Linked DNA regions of Niabella yanshanensis. The protein of the gene in region 2 interacts with the protein of the main gene of each other region in a pairwise test. Links are inferred from orthologs where the notes say so. Each region holds a gene or a part of one and is shown on either strand. Other genes may lie near its edges. The genes, in order: ligA and U0035_RS11805.

What was found.
Region 1: the proteins of U0035_RS11805 (region 2) and ligA interact in binary tests that used the Escherichia coli proteins (3 or more experiments, as listed by UniProt). The link is inferred for Niabella yanshanensis from one-to-one orthologs.

Annotation. Positions count from the first base shown.
Region 1 is NZ_CP139960.1:2,576,175-2,583,006, reverse strand. What follows is about bases 1,552-4,471. They hold ligA (NAD-dependent DNA ligase LigA), read right to left. Parts: upstream 4,109-4,471; coding sequence 1,994-4,108; downstream 1,552-1,993. Other genes in these bases: U0035_RS10520 (peptidase associated domain and porin domain-containing protein), read right to left, coding at 4,193-4,471; U0035_RS10530 (Lrp/AsnC ligand binding domain-containing protein), read left to right, coding at 1,552-1,986. Outside these bases: U0035_RS10540 (glycosyltransferase), read left to right, coding at 1-36; U0035_RS10535 (DUF3078 domain-containing protein), read right to left, coding at 33-962; more of U0035_RS10530, read left to right, coding at 1,516-1,551; more of U0035_RS10520, read right to left, coding at 4,472-6,832. UniProt on the Escherichia coli protein: DNA ligase that catalyzes the formation of phosphodiester linkages between 5'-phosphoryl and 3'-hydroxyl groups in double-stranded DNA using NAD as a coenzyme and as the energy source for the reaction.
Region 2 is NZ_CP139960.1:2,836,759-2,844,124, forward strand. What follows is about bases 2,618-6,071. They hold U0035_RS11805 (leucine--tRNA ligase), read right to left. Parts: upstream 5,749-6,071; coding sequence 2,818-5,748; downstream 2,618-2,817. Other genes in these bases: U0035_RS11800 (DUF4488 domain-containing protein), read left to right, coding at 2,618-2,749; U0035_RS11810 (cell division protein FtsX), read left to right, coding at 6,018-6,071. Also shown: Holliday junction branch migration DNA helicase RuvB, read right to left, coding at 1-481; U0035_RS11795 (OmpA family protein), read right to left, coding at 645-1,961; more of U0035_RS11800, read left to right, coding at 2,327-2,617; more of U0035_RS11810, read left to right, coding at 6,072-6,887; U0035_RS11815 (DUF3098 domain-containing protein), read left to right, coding at 6,937-7,188; U0035_RS11820 (undecaprenyl-diphosphate phosphatase), read left to right, coding at 7,260-7,366.

The DNA.
Region 1 (6,832 bases), 260 kb from region 2 along the record:
AACTGCCGGGAGGAACTCATCAGAAAAAAAAATTAAAACTTTACCAGGAAGCCCAGTCCCAGCATTGATTTTATCTGGGCTGCCGGAGATTCGTTGTTGGCGCCGAATAACCTCACATCATCGTCATAGATCATATCTAGACTATAGGTGAGTGTCAGGTATTTCGTCAGCTTCATGTTGATCATGTTAGTCCAGTAAAGGTCTACATTTTTAGGTTTTTCCAGGTAGTTGGCATATAGATCCAGGCGGCTTCTATAAGAAAACATTTTATTGACTTCTTTGAAATAATTCAACGAAGCGAAAGCTCCGAATTCTGTTTTCGCATGTCTGCCGGTATCCACCCCGTAGGCACCTACACTTGAAAGAGAATCATTTCTTACAATGGTCCATCTCACCGTAGCGGGAGACAGAAAAACAGAAAAATCTTTATTCGGTTTCCATTCGAGGCCGGGGCTTAACAATACATAGGCAGGCGATAGAAAATTAGAACTAAAAGTGCGGTTGCCGTCATTGTCGTAGGTATATCCTTTAAACATCTGCGATCTGAAATTGAATAAGGCGCCGGCATTCCATTTTTCTCCGATCGCATACCCGTATTTGGACACCAGGTCAATTCTGTCATCGTTCTTTCTGCTTCCCAGCGATGTGGTATTCATGTAACCCAGGTTGATATCAAGCGTATTGTCCCAGGAGTGTTTATTTTTTTTATAAAAAGCATAAGTACTAAGGTTGCCATTAAGGGCAAGGGAAAATTTATCACCACCCGCAGCCCAGTTGCTCAGCGAACCCTGCGCAGCGTTCAGTCCTATAAAGCCACCCATTTTCCAGGTTTTGGTAGTCGTATCGTTGGGGTCTTTGTTGATTTGTCGCTCAGAATCTTTTTTTAAGTTTTTTACGGTCTCGTCCTGGGCCAGAACCGTTAAGCTGCTTAAAAGAGCAACCATAAATAGTATTTTTTTCATATTTGTTTTGCGTTGGTTACAAAAATAAGTATCTCCCTCTTAAAGGTTTGTAGGAAATTAATTTTATATTTGGTTACTGTGGCGTAATGAAAATAAGCAGGGGAACTAAGCAAATGCAACAACTATTACGGCTAAGCCAAATTGAACGCTTTATGACTTGAGATGCTAGCGGTATCTTCATTCTCAAAAGTTGGCAATAAAAAAACCTCCGCCAGCGGCGAAGGTTTAATATGCTGTAGGGGGAGGGGTCGAACCTCCACGAGGCGGTTAGCCGCAACACAAAGTTAGTGGTCAATCCTGGTCGGCCTGACGGTCGGCTCTATGTTGTGTTTATTCCGTGATCCTCACCCTCGAGACAAGAGGGCATGTCTGCCAAAAATTTCATCACCCCACAATTTTGAAGAACTTTGCCTTATTATCAGGCGTTGTTAGAACAAAAATAAAGATAAATGGGTCTTCGTTCCAAATATTTTAATATTATTTTTTAAAATATAGTAATTATTCAATAAATTGCACATAGCATTAGATTATATCAAATTAAAGCTGCTTAAATATGAATTCTAAATTAAATCTAGATAAGCTCGATTTGCAGATCATTGAGCATATGATGGACGATGCGGAGATCTCTTATGCTGACCTGGGTAAGAAGTTATTTGTGTCGGGAGGCACCATCCACGTACGTATTAAAAAGCTGCAAAAAGATGGGGTGGTAAAGGGCACACGCTTAAATCCAGACCTGAAGCTTTTGGGTTACGATGTAATTGCTTTTATCGGTATTTACCTGAGAGAGAGCTCCTTATATGATTCGGTCGCCAAGGAACTTCATAAGATCAGTGAAATTGTGCGTTTGAATTATACCACGGGTAACTACAGCATGTTTGCTGAAATCGTATGTAAAGATATCTCGGAGTTAAGAGATGTATTACACGAAAAGTTACAAAAAATAAAAGGTATTGAGCGAACGGAAACCTTTATATCGCTGGAAGAAAGCTTTTCGAGAAGTGTCAAAGTATTAGACCAGTAACCGGTTTTTACAAACCGTTGTTTTCTACAGCGATCATCTTTAAAAACTCAGCTTCGCTGATAATTTTCACCGTATTTAATTTTTTGGCTTTATCCAGTTTGCTGCCGGCGTCTTCACCTACTACCAGGTAGTTTAGTTTCGCGCTGACACCTCCCAGTATTTTTCCGCCTTTGGCTTCTGCCATTTCTTCGGCTTCACTCCTTTTCAATGTAGGAAGTGTACCGGTAAATAAAAAAGTGACACCTTCCAGCTGACCGCCGCCATGCATCTCCTTACTGCTGTTATTGAGCTGAATACCCAGGTCTTCCAGTTCCTGCAGCATGTTGATATTATCGGCATTGCTAAAAAAGTCAACAATACTGCCGGCTACTTTAGGACCAATATCTTCCAGTTCCTGTAACGCCTCTTGTGAGAAATTCCTGAGGTCTAACAGGTGACTCACTTTCTGGGCCAATACCTTGGCAGTAGTTTCCCCCACAAACCGGATACCCAGGGCAAAGATGAGCCGGTGCAGGGGCTGCTGTTTACTTTGCTGTATGGCTTCCTGTAGCTTTTCAATTGATTTAGCGCCAAAGCCTTCCAGCTTTCCAATTGCTTCAAAGTTCAGCTTATAAATACCCGGAATATCTTTTAGTAAACCCAATTCATAAAACTTCCTGATATTAGCTTCGCCAAATCCTTTGATATCCAGTGCGTTTTTACTCACGTAATGAATCATGCGCTCCACCACCTGGGCAGGACATTCAATATTGATACAGCGCCAGGCGGCTTCTCCTTCTTCTTTAAAAAGCTGGCTGGCACAAATAGGGCAGCCCTGCGGAAATGCTATTTTGGTTTCTGTGCCGGTACGTAATTCGGCCAGGGGTTTAACAATGTAAGGAATTACATCGCCTGCACGTTCTACTAATACCGTATCGCCTATCATCAGGTCTTTCTCACGTATCACATCTTCATTAAATAAGGAGATGGAGCTTACCGTAACCCCACCAATATATACAGGCTCTATTTTCGCGACGGGCGTAATGGAGCCGGTACGTCCCACCTGGAAATCTACATTCAGTAATTTACTGGTGCCCTGCCGGGCCTTGAATTTAAAGGCCATGGCCCAGCGTGGATGATGGGAGGTCATACCTAATTGATCCTGCAGATCAAAATCGTTAACCTTAATCACCATGCCGTCAATTTCATAAGGCAGATCATCCCGTTTGTCTTCAAATTCCAGGCAATAGGTAACTACCGCATCTATTCCATCAAATACCCTCATTTCCTTAACCGGGCTTCTGAAACCCAGGTCCCACAATAGTTTCAGGGAACCGGCATGTGTAGTGAGCTCTTCAGGTATTTCTTTTCCGGGCAATAAAGTGTAATCGCTGATATGGTAAACAAAAGCTTCCAGGTTTCTTCTTCTTACTTCAGCCGGGTCCTTTATGCGTAGAGTGCCTGCGGCGGCGTTACGCGGATTGGCTAAAGGCGCCAGGCCTTTTTCAACCAGTGCATCATTATATTTTTTGAAACTGTTTTTGTTCATCAGCACCTCGCCGCGAATTTCAACCTGTTGCAGGCCGTAATCACTAAAACGGGCTGAAAGCGGCAACGTACGGATTTGTTTTACATTGGTGGTAACATCATCTCCCGCTACGCCATTGCCGCGCGTAGCCCCGCGAACTAATAAGTCATTTTCATAAATAAGGGAAATACTGCCACCGTCAAACTTAGGTTCTACACAGTAGGCGATGGTATCCAATTTAGATAGTTGCCTGGCTTTCCTGTCAAAGTCCTTCAGATCGGCTTCATTATAAGAGTTGTCCAGCGACAACATCGGCACCAGGTGCTGTACGGTTACGAAATTACCGGTCAGCTCTTTGGCAACTCTTTGCGTGGGCGAATCTTTAGTGATCCAGTCCTGATGAGCTTGTTCCGTTCTTTCCAGCAATTTAAATAGCTGGTCATACTCTCCGTCTGCAATCAACGGGTCGCTCAAAACATAATACCGGTATTCATGAAAACGCAATGCCTGGCGCAGTTGTTCGGTGCTGTCCGGGGAGGCAAGCGTTTCAGGAGTATCTTTTAAAAGTGCCTGCGTATTTTCCTGCAGGGCAATGGTAGTTTCTTTGCTGTACATATAAACGGATAAAAAGCGATTAAAAGTAAAGTTTTTAATGCACAGTAAAAAGCCGTCCTGTGAAAGACGGCTTGGGTAAAAAATTTAGCGAACAATCATAATGGCGCCAGGCGGTGGGGGCGGGGCTCCCGATCTTCCGCCAAACTTCCTGGGATAGTAAGAGAAGGTAACCATAAAATACTGCTGCAGGCCATTGGTAATGGTAGTGGTTGCCGAGTTTTCCCGGACAAAGTTGGTGATATTTTTATTTTGTCTTAACAGATCAAAAGCGGATAATTTTAATTCAGCTTTTTGCTGCATAAAGCGATAAATGGCATTGGCATTCCAGATGTTTACTTTTACCGAATTACCGTTCGCTGCTATATTATTCTGATAGTTCAGAGAGGTGTTCAATGTCAGTTCCTTAGTTATAAAATAATTGATGTTACCAGTAGTGGTATAATTTCGTATCACCGAGCTAATGCGGTTAGCGCTTTGTTGCACACTTCTGTTGGTGGCAATGGTTTCCCCGATCGTAATATTGAATTTGTCGATCAGGCTGTAAGTAGCGCTCAGGTTGTTTGATATAGAATTATTGGTAGATGTAGAGCTAACTGAATTAATAAAACCAGGGCGTTCGTTGGTAGACAAATTAAGCCTGTAAGAAAAATTAAGGCTACTTAATTTAGTGAGGTTGGTGGAGAACCGCGTACTGAAGTTCCCACTAACTGCTCTTTGATGAGCTACATTGATCAGGTAACGAATGCTTCTTCCTGAACTATCATAAACAAGATTATCACTTACCGCATTGGCTGTATTATTGTAATTGAGGCCTATGCTGGCGCCGTAATTGCTCTTGGTGTTCATTTTGGACCTGTTGATATCAAAGTTCCAGTTACCATAAGTATTGGTTGAGGCTTTAAGGTTAGGATTACCCGCTATAATATTATACCGGTTGGTACTGTCCACCAGCGGATACAGCTGATCAATAGATGCGGGTGTTTGCTGAATATTGGCCCACAAATAAGAATTCATTCTATAGGCGTTATTCTTGGTATAACTGAAATTCATATTCAGGTTGGGCGTAAATGCCGTGAAGTTCCTGTCGATGTTACGAAACAAAAAGCTCGATTCATTCTTTTGATTCAGGAACTGGTATTTTAACTCTACGCCCATTGAGAACCAGTAATTGTATTTTTCCCACACCGATTTATTGATGGATTTCCTGAAGCTCAATCCCGGTTTATAGGAGAAGTTGGTGAGTATATTGTTATTGGTCAGGAGCTCATTTTGCTGGTATAAATTGTTGAGGGTATCCAGGTCTGAAACCCTTGAGTCCATCTCGCTTCTGCTGATGCTGATATCATTGGCCAGGGATACATCTATATTAAAGAAATTATAAATGCCAAATATCAGGCTTTTGAAACCATCGTAGTTGAGAGTTAGGCTGGCATTATAATTACGGTTAAGCGTATTGTACTTTCTGTCAATCAGGTCTGAAGGAATCGTATCAATATAAGACAGGAACCGGCTTACGGTATTGCTGTTACTACTGGAGTTGTTATAACCACCATTGAAAAATAACATAAAATTTTTCCTGGGATCCTGTAGCTGCCCGGCATCATTGGAACGTATAAAACCAAACATATTCAGGTTGTCGTTAACGGTAGTAGACCGGTTGCGGTTAAGGGCAGTACTGATAGCCGTCGAGTCATTTTTGAAAACATTGGTCGTAGATTCATTTTCGCTGGTCGTAAACTGGTTGGTATAGTTGGCCGTGAGGTTTACAAAATTGCCAAATTGTTTTCGGTTCTCATACATGAATTTCACATTGTTACTGGTGTTATTATTCATGCCTCTGCTCTCGCCAATATTCGATAGTTTATAGCTGCTATTATTTTGGGTGATATTCTGAATGTTAGTAGTATTAGTCAATACGTTTTTCAAAGTATTCAGGTAACCATAGTCTGCCGACATACGATTGTAAAACTGGGAATTATCCGATTCGGAAAAGCTATGCTGTATTTTGGCATTGGCATAGGTGCGCCTGGTGATACCATCAGCGCCGCCGCCGCGGCCGCCAAAAAATACCCGGAAGTTTGATTTGAACGTATTTTCCAGGAAGGCATTTTCGCCTGTGCCTTCCTCTTTATTAATGTTATTAATCCCCGCTGCAATGCCCGCCTGCGTTCGTTTATTATAAAACTGCATCACGCCGTCTCCGGTATAACGGTCATCGGTTCCATAGCCTGCCCCGATTTTTCCAAACATACCTTTTTTCTTATCGGCTTTTAGCTTGATGTTCATGGCATACAAGGAATCTGTCTTTTCTTCAGACTGCTGTACTTTCGACAGATCTTTCTCCTGGTACAATTGGATTTTTTCGATAGCATTTTTGGGCAGGTTCTGGGTAGCGGTTTGGGCCGCTCCACCAAAGAAGGGCTTTCCGTCTACATACACTTTTTCCAGCTTACGGCCATTCATAGTGATCGTTCCGTCGCCCCAGACTGTCAACCCCGGTACCCGCATCAACATGTCTTCTACTACCGCATTTGAGTCTAATTTAAAAGCGTCAGGATTGATCTCAAGGGTATCTCCATTCATTCTTATGGGCTGAACGGCTTTTACCACTACTTCATCCATTTCATTTTCTGCTTTTTGGAAGAGGAATAATTTTTTAAAATCAGTGCTCAGATTTAAACTGTCGAGCAACAAATTTTTGATTACCGGCCGGTACCCTGTATG
Region 2 (7,366 bases):
CCCCAATTAGAGTAAAGGGATTCAACGACAACTGTATACTACGGGCATTAGGACCACTATCAATTAATATATCCAGGCGGTAGTCTTCCATAGCGGCATAGAGATACTCTTCTACAACGGTGCTTAGCCGGTGTATCTCATCAATAAACAATACATCATTAGGCTCGAGGGAAGTGAGTAGACCTGCCAGGTCGCCCGGCTTTTCAATTACAGGGCCACTGGTTTCCTTAATGTTTACCCCCAACTCGTTAGCCACGATGCGCGACAGCGTAGTTTTACCAAGGCCGGGTGGTCCGTGAAATAACACATGATCCAACGCTTCGCCCCTGATCTTAGCAGCTCTTATGAATATGGTAAGATTCTCAATAAGCTGTGGCTGCCCGGCAAATTCTTTAATTTGCCCGGGTCTGATAGTATTTTCAAACTCACGTTCAGCGGCATTCATCCCCTGCTTTTCTCTGTTTAAATTCGGATTGCTCATTGTTCGTCAAAGATAATTATGTGTTCCGTGATTTATAGGATTAAATGATTGTGGAATGAGTATCATAGTTTGTTGGCTCTAATTTATAGAAGACCTTCTTGCCCTACAAAAAAACCGCCTCTTCGCAGAGACGGTTCCATTTATGGGTTAGTAGTATAGCCTTTTATTTCACAGCCACTTTCAGGTCTACCCTCCTGTTTTGTGCTTTACACTCAGGAGTATCGTTCGCTTCACAAACAGGGAACTCAGGACCATAGCCCTCTGCTTCCACTACCTGTTTCGCATCAGCACCCGCTTTTATCATTTCCTGCGAAACAATTTTAGCGCGCTCTGCCGATACTTTTTTATTGATGGCAGCGTCGCCTGTATTGTCAGTATAACCACCCAGTTTAATTGCTGCCTTAGGGAAATTTTTAAGAATAGAAGCAATATTCAATATCTGCGCTGCAGACTCGGCAGTTAAAACCGATTTACCCGTTTCAAAATACACACGGTCCAACACCACCCAGTTTGCCGACTTATTTACTGTATCTACTGTAAACGCAGCATCGTTAAGCATATGGTACAACCGGGCTTCTGTACTGTTTTCTCCCACTGTTAATGTGGTACCATCTGCCAGTTTGATTTCTTTATTGGCGCCTACATCATAAATATAGTTACCGGTTGCTGTATCCAGGGCGCCAGTTGTTGTAACAGGAGCTAATGTAGCAGCAGTATCCATTGGGGCTGTTACTACCGTATCAGAACCGGTAGTGCCCTCTCCCTTATTACAGCCTTTACCCATTAACCACCAGAGCAAAAACGCAAGTGCTGCCAACAACAAAAGCGGGAGCAACCATTTCATGCCGCCGCCGGCTTTTTCTGCCTGTTGCTCTGCATAGTTATACGTTGCGGTAGATGCTGCTTCGGCATTTTCAAGCGTTTCCCGGGCAGTGCTCCCTAAAGCCCCCAGGCCAAGCATAGAGGCCAGCGAACCTAAACCAGAAGGCAATGCACTTAAAATATTCGATTTCTGCGTATTTAAAAACCGGGAGAAGCCATTGGCATCCATGTTATTTTCAGTTGCCTGCTTTCCCAGTAACCCCATAATTAATGGAGTAACCATGCTTATTAACGAACCGGAGGATGATGATTTTATACCCGCAAAATTAGATATAGTATCAATAATTATATTCGACTGCCCATCAAAGATCTTATTAAACCAACCGGTACCCTGCGACTGTAAATCAGCGTTACCAAAAAAAGAGCTGAGATTGCCCAATAGACCCGAATTGTTAGCTTCTTTTGCCTCATGCAACAATTGTCCGGCATCTGCTTCCGACTGTGTTCCCTTCGCTACTACGCCTCCCAGAATGGAAGGTATCAACCCCGAAAGCGCCTTTGAAATACCATCCTCCCCTTCGCCAAGCGATGTGCTTACCCTTGTTATCAGGTCTGGAGATATATAGTTCTTCACAAGATCTACAATGTTGATTGACATAATTGTATTTTTAAATTTTGAATTTTGGTTTGATTTTATCTGGTACGAAATTATAAGCCAGTCATTTACAGAACTTAAAAGCTAGCCGTAATAACCCATTTCTCGCCCAAGGTGGCAATTATATCGCCCAATAACCCTAACTCAAGAACTGTAAACATTCAAATGGAGAAAAATCACATGGCAGTAAGGGACCTTTGAACTTAACAGCAAATCTTTCATACACAAAAAGCATTCCTAAATTACAAACTATTTTTAAAACTAAAACATCTATCTGTTTTTAGAGCTATTTTACGCTAACGCCATAATCAGGCCACTTGTAACTGCAGCAGAATATCTGTATATTCAGGTATCGTTAAATTAATGATATGAGAAAAACCATAATTGAAACGGCAAGAAGTATGGCCCTGGTTCTTACCTCCTTTTTTCTTTCGGCCTTCGTCGCAGACCCTCAGCCCAAAACAAAAAATCTGGCGGGTATCTGGGAAATGCAGATCAACAACCGGCCTACCGGCTTTTTAAAGATATTGGGCACGGGTGGTGAGGTTACCAATGTAAGACTCACACCACTCGGATTTGTAAAAACGCTTAGCGATTCCTACGAAATACAATCTGATTCTACCTATATTGAAAAAGTGACAGAGCATGAGACCAATACATTGAACCAAACAAATGTTGTATTGAGGTATCAAATGGACAATCCCAATACACTTACCATAAGCTATACCATCAAAAACTTTCATGGTAAAGAAACTTACCGGCGTGTACCGTTTACCATAGTTGTGAATTGAGGGTACACATAAAAAAATCTCCGTCTGTAACGGAGATTTGTAATAAGGCTTATCGATGATAAACACAGTTAAATAACGATATTCACCATTTTATTTTTGATGTAGATGATCTTTTTAGGCGTTTTACCTTCTACCCATTTTTGAACCACCTCGTTACCCAATACCAATTGCTCTACTTCTGCCTGTTCTGCAGTTAAGGCAATTACCATCGTAGTACGCATTTTACCATTAATGGAAACAGGATATTCTTTGCTGGTTTCTACCAGGTATTTTTCTTCCAGTTTAGGGTAGGCTGCATCGATCACCGATTTGGTATTTCCTAACGCATGCCATAACTCTTCTGCAATATGCGGCGCATAAGGCGCCAGCATGATCAGCATCGATTGTAATATTTCCTGTTTATGGCACTTTAGATCAGTTAACTCATTCACCAATATCATAAAGCCGCTCACACCGGTATTAAAGCTAAAGCGCTCAGTATCGTCTTCAATTTTCTTAATAGCGCGGTGCAATACCTTTTGCTCAGCATCTGATGCTGCATCGGCGGTTACCTGCCAGATCGATTCGCCGGTATTGGTTTCTTTATAGAATAAACGCCATAATTTTTTAAGGAAACGATGCACCCCTTCAATACCCTTGGTATCCCAGGGCTTGCTCATTTCTACAGGCCCTAAAAACATTTCATACATGCGAAATGTGTCTGCACCATATTTATTTACCAGGTCATCCGGGTTAACGGTATTAAACTTAGACTTGGACATTTTCTCTACTTCTGCGCCACAGATGTATTTGCCATTTTCCAAAATAAATTCAGCATTGGCATATTCTCCATTACGCCATTGCTTAAATTTTTCTATATCCAACTCAAAACCATCAACGAGGTTTACATCAACATGTAACTTCACAATCGGCGAGAAATGAATGATGTAGTCTTTGTCCTGTAGCTTTTCATGAACTAATTTATTCATAGCTGCGTGATGCTTGAAATCCGAATCAGCTTCCTGGAGCTCATTAGTTAGCTTTGTAGCATAATCACTGCTTAAGATCAACTGATACTCTGCTTTTTCTCCCGTATTTTCTTTGGTTGCAATTGCCTGCATCCTGTATACAAACCGGCTGCTACCCTGTATCATGCCCTGGTTGACCAGTCTTTTAAAAGGTTCGTCAAAACCAATATGGCCCAGGTCGTACAAGGCTTTTGTCCACAGGCGGCTATACAATAAATGGCCTACCGCATGCTCGGTACCACCAATGTATAAGTCCACCTGGTTCCAGTAGTCGGTAGCTTTTCGCCCTGCAAATTCCTGGTTGTTTTGCGGATCCATATAACGCAGGAAATACCAGGACGAACCAGCATAGCCCGGCATCGTATTCGTCTCCAGGTGTTGTGATGTCCATTCCGGAATATTAGCCAAAGGACCTTCTCCTTCAGGCCCCGGACTATAAGAATCTACTTCCGGCAGGGTTAAAGGCAACTCGCTTTCATCCAAAGGATACGCTACCCCGTTGATCCACTTTACCGGGAATGGTTCCCCCCAATAGCGCTGGCGGCTAAATGCAGCATCGCGCATCCTGTAATTTACCTTTCGTTTACCAATGCCGCGTTTCTCAATTTCATTGATCACCAGTTCCATCGCTTCCCGCATGGGCACCCCATCCAGGAAGCCTGAATTGCTCAGCACCGCATCTTTGGTAGCATTGGCATCTTCACCGTTAAAATGCTCACCGATAATATTCGTAACAGGTATATTAAACTGCTGTGCAAATCTATAGTCACGCTCATCTCCGCATGGTACCGCCATAATTGCGCCGGTTCCATATCCGGCTAAAACATATTCGCTGATCCAGATCGGAATATGTTTGGTTTCATCAAAAGGATTCACCGCATAAGCACCCGTAAAAGCACCTGTGATACGCTTCTCCGCCATACGCTCGCGTTCGCTTCGGCTATTCACATAATCAATATACTCATCTACTTCCTTCTGCTGTGCTTCGGTAGTAATTTGTCTTACCAGTTCATGTTCAGGAGCAATTACCATAAAGTCTACACCCATAATAGTGTCGGGACGGGTAGTGTATACCACCAGGTTGGCTTTATGATTGGCGATCTGGAATTCAATTTCAGCGCCGGAGCTCTTACCGATCCAGTTGGTTTGCATTTCTTTCATGGCTTCGCTGAAGTCCACCGTTTGCAAGCCCTGCAACAAGCGATCTGCATACTCGGTAATACGCAGGTACCATTGACGTAATTTCTTTTTCACCACAGGGTGCCCCCCGCGCTCGCTTACACCGTTCACCACTTCATCGTTAGCTAAAACAGTTCCCAATGCTTCACACCAGTTCACCTCACCATAACCACAATAAGCCAGGCGATATTCCATCAGAACATGTTGGCGGGTAGCTTCATCAAACGACTTCCAGTCCGCCGCATTAAATACATACAGCCCGAAATTGGCCACCTGGTATTTTTCGTTAGGAAAAGGGTGATATCGGTTCCCCTCTGCTTCAAATATTTTCACCAGCTCATCAATGCTTTCCGCCTTTTGTGTTTTCCGATTGAACCAGCTTTTAAATAGTTGTAAAAAGATCCACTGGGTCCATTTATAATATTGCGCATCGCTGGTGCGCACTTCACGGCTCCAATCGTAGCAAAAACCAATATTATCCAGTTGCTGGCGGAAAGTAGCTATATTTTTATCGGTTGATACCGCAGGATGTACGCCATGCTCGATCGCGTATTGCTCGGCAGGTAAGCCAAAAGCATCGTAACCCATGGGGTGCAGTACATTAAACCCTTTCAGGCGTTTGTAACGTGCGTAAATATCGCTGGCAATATAACCGAGTGGATGGCCGACGTGTAAGCCCGCACCGCTAGGATAAGGAAACATATCCAGTACATAATATTTAGGCTTTTCGCTGTCATTGCTTACCTTATAAGCCTGGCTGTCCTTCCACTGCTGTTGCCACTTTTTCTCTATCGAGTTAAAATTATAGTCCATGTAGTACTATTGTTTTGATGATGCCGCATGCACAAGCTCAGAAATACGGTTACCCCTTGTCTTTCCAGGGTAGCCATTATAGGCCCATGCATTAAAAGGCGCAAATTTAAGCATTGTAGACCGGATACACTAAATTTGCGAGGCGGGAAAATCTAAGGTTAAAAGCCCGCCTGACCGGACGGGCAGGTTTGATGTTTCTAGGTTCGCTTCACGGGCGTTCTATTAACATTTGAACATTAAACATTCGAATATTGAACTATAAATAATTTATGGCGGGCAAAACAAGGGTAGTTAAAAGAGGAAAAGCTTCTTATTTTATGAGCATACTGGGGGTTACCCTGGTGCTCTTTTTACTGGGCGTCATCGGCTGGCTGGTGATCAATACCCGCACTTTAGGACAGCATTTTAAGGAAGAAGTGGAAGTAAACGTCTACCTGCGCGATCCTTTAGCTCCCGCAGACAGTACCGCTTTGGTTCAATATATAGCCTCCAAATCTTATATTAAAGAATATGTATTTACGACCAAGGAGATGGCTAAAGCCAAGTACCTGGCGGATGGCAACGAGAGCTGGGAAGGTATTTTGACGGAAAACCCGCTGCCACAAAGCATTGATTTTAAGCTGAAATCAGAATTTTTAACCGCTGATACGCTTAAAAATATCCGGCTCGACCTGGAAAAGCAAACCTATGTAACGGAAGTAAAATATCCGGAATTACTGGTTGGAGGGCTCGACAGCAAGATTAAAATAGTAAACTGGGTACTGTTAGGTGTGTCATTATTGTTACTGCTTGCAGCTATTGTATTGATCGATAATACCATCAGGCTGGCTATGTTCAGCAACCGTTTTACCATTAAAACCATGCAAATGGTGGGCGCTACCCGCTGGTTTATTGCTAAACCGCTTGACCTGAGAGCTATATTGAATGGGGCTATCAGCGGTGGGATTGCCATTATTGCGGTGCTGCTGATTATCCGCAGCGCTAAAAGAATGTTGCCGGAGCTGGAAGCTATTCAGGACAATACTCAATTAGGCCTCCTGTTTGCCAGTATGATGCTCCTGGGCATCTTGATTACCCTGGTGAGTACGCATACCAGTGTTTTAAAGTACCTGAAGAAAAAGCTGGATGACCTTTATTAACGGTTATTTTGAAAAAACAATACTAATATTGCAGTTCTAAATTTTTTATATGGCTGAAAATACGGTTACTACATCTGCAAGCAGTCCTGCCCTTTTTGGCAAAAGCAATTATATGTGGATGTTGCTGGGTGTAGTGGTTATTGCTTTGGGTATGTTTTTAATGGCAGGCGGCAGAAGCGAAAATCCTGCTGAATTTAAACCCGAAGAAGTCTACAGTACAACACGTATCACTGTAGCGCCTATATTGATCTTTATAGGCCTGGCTATAGAATGCTATGCTATTTTCAAAAAATCAAAATAGAATCTGAATTTAAAGATACTTCAGGCGATGCAGCAGTATCGCCTTTTTTTATATAGTACGAACCCCTGATTATGAACCTTATTGAAGCTATTATTATCGCCATCGTAGAAGGAATTACTGAATATCTGCCTGTTTCATCTACCGGGCATATGATCATTGCCAGCTCATTTATGGGCAT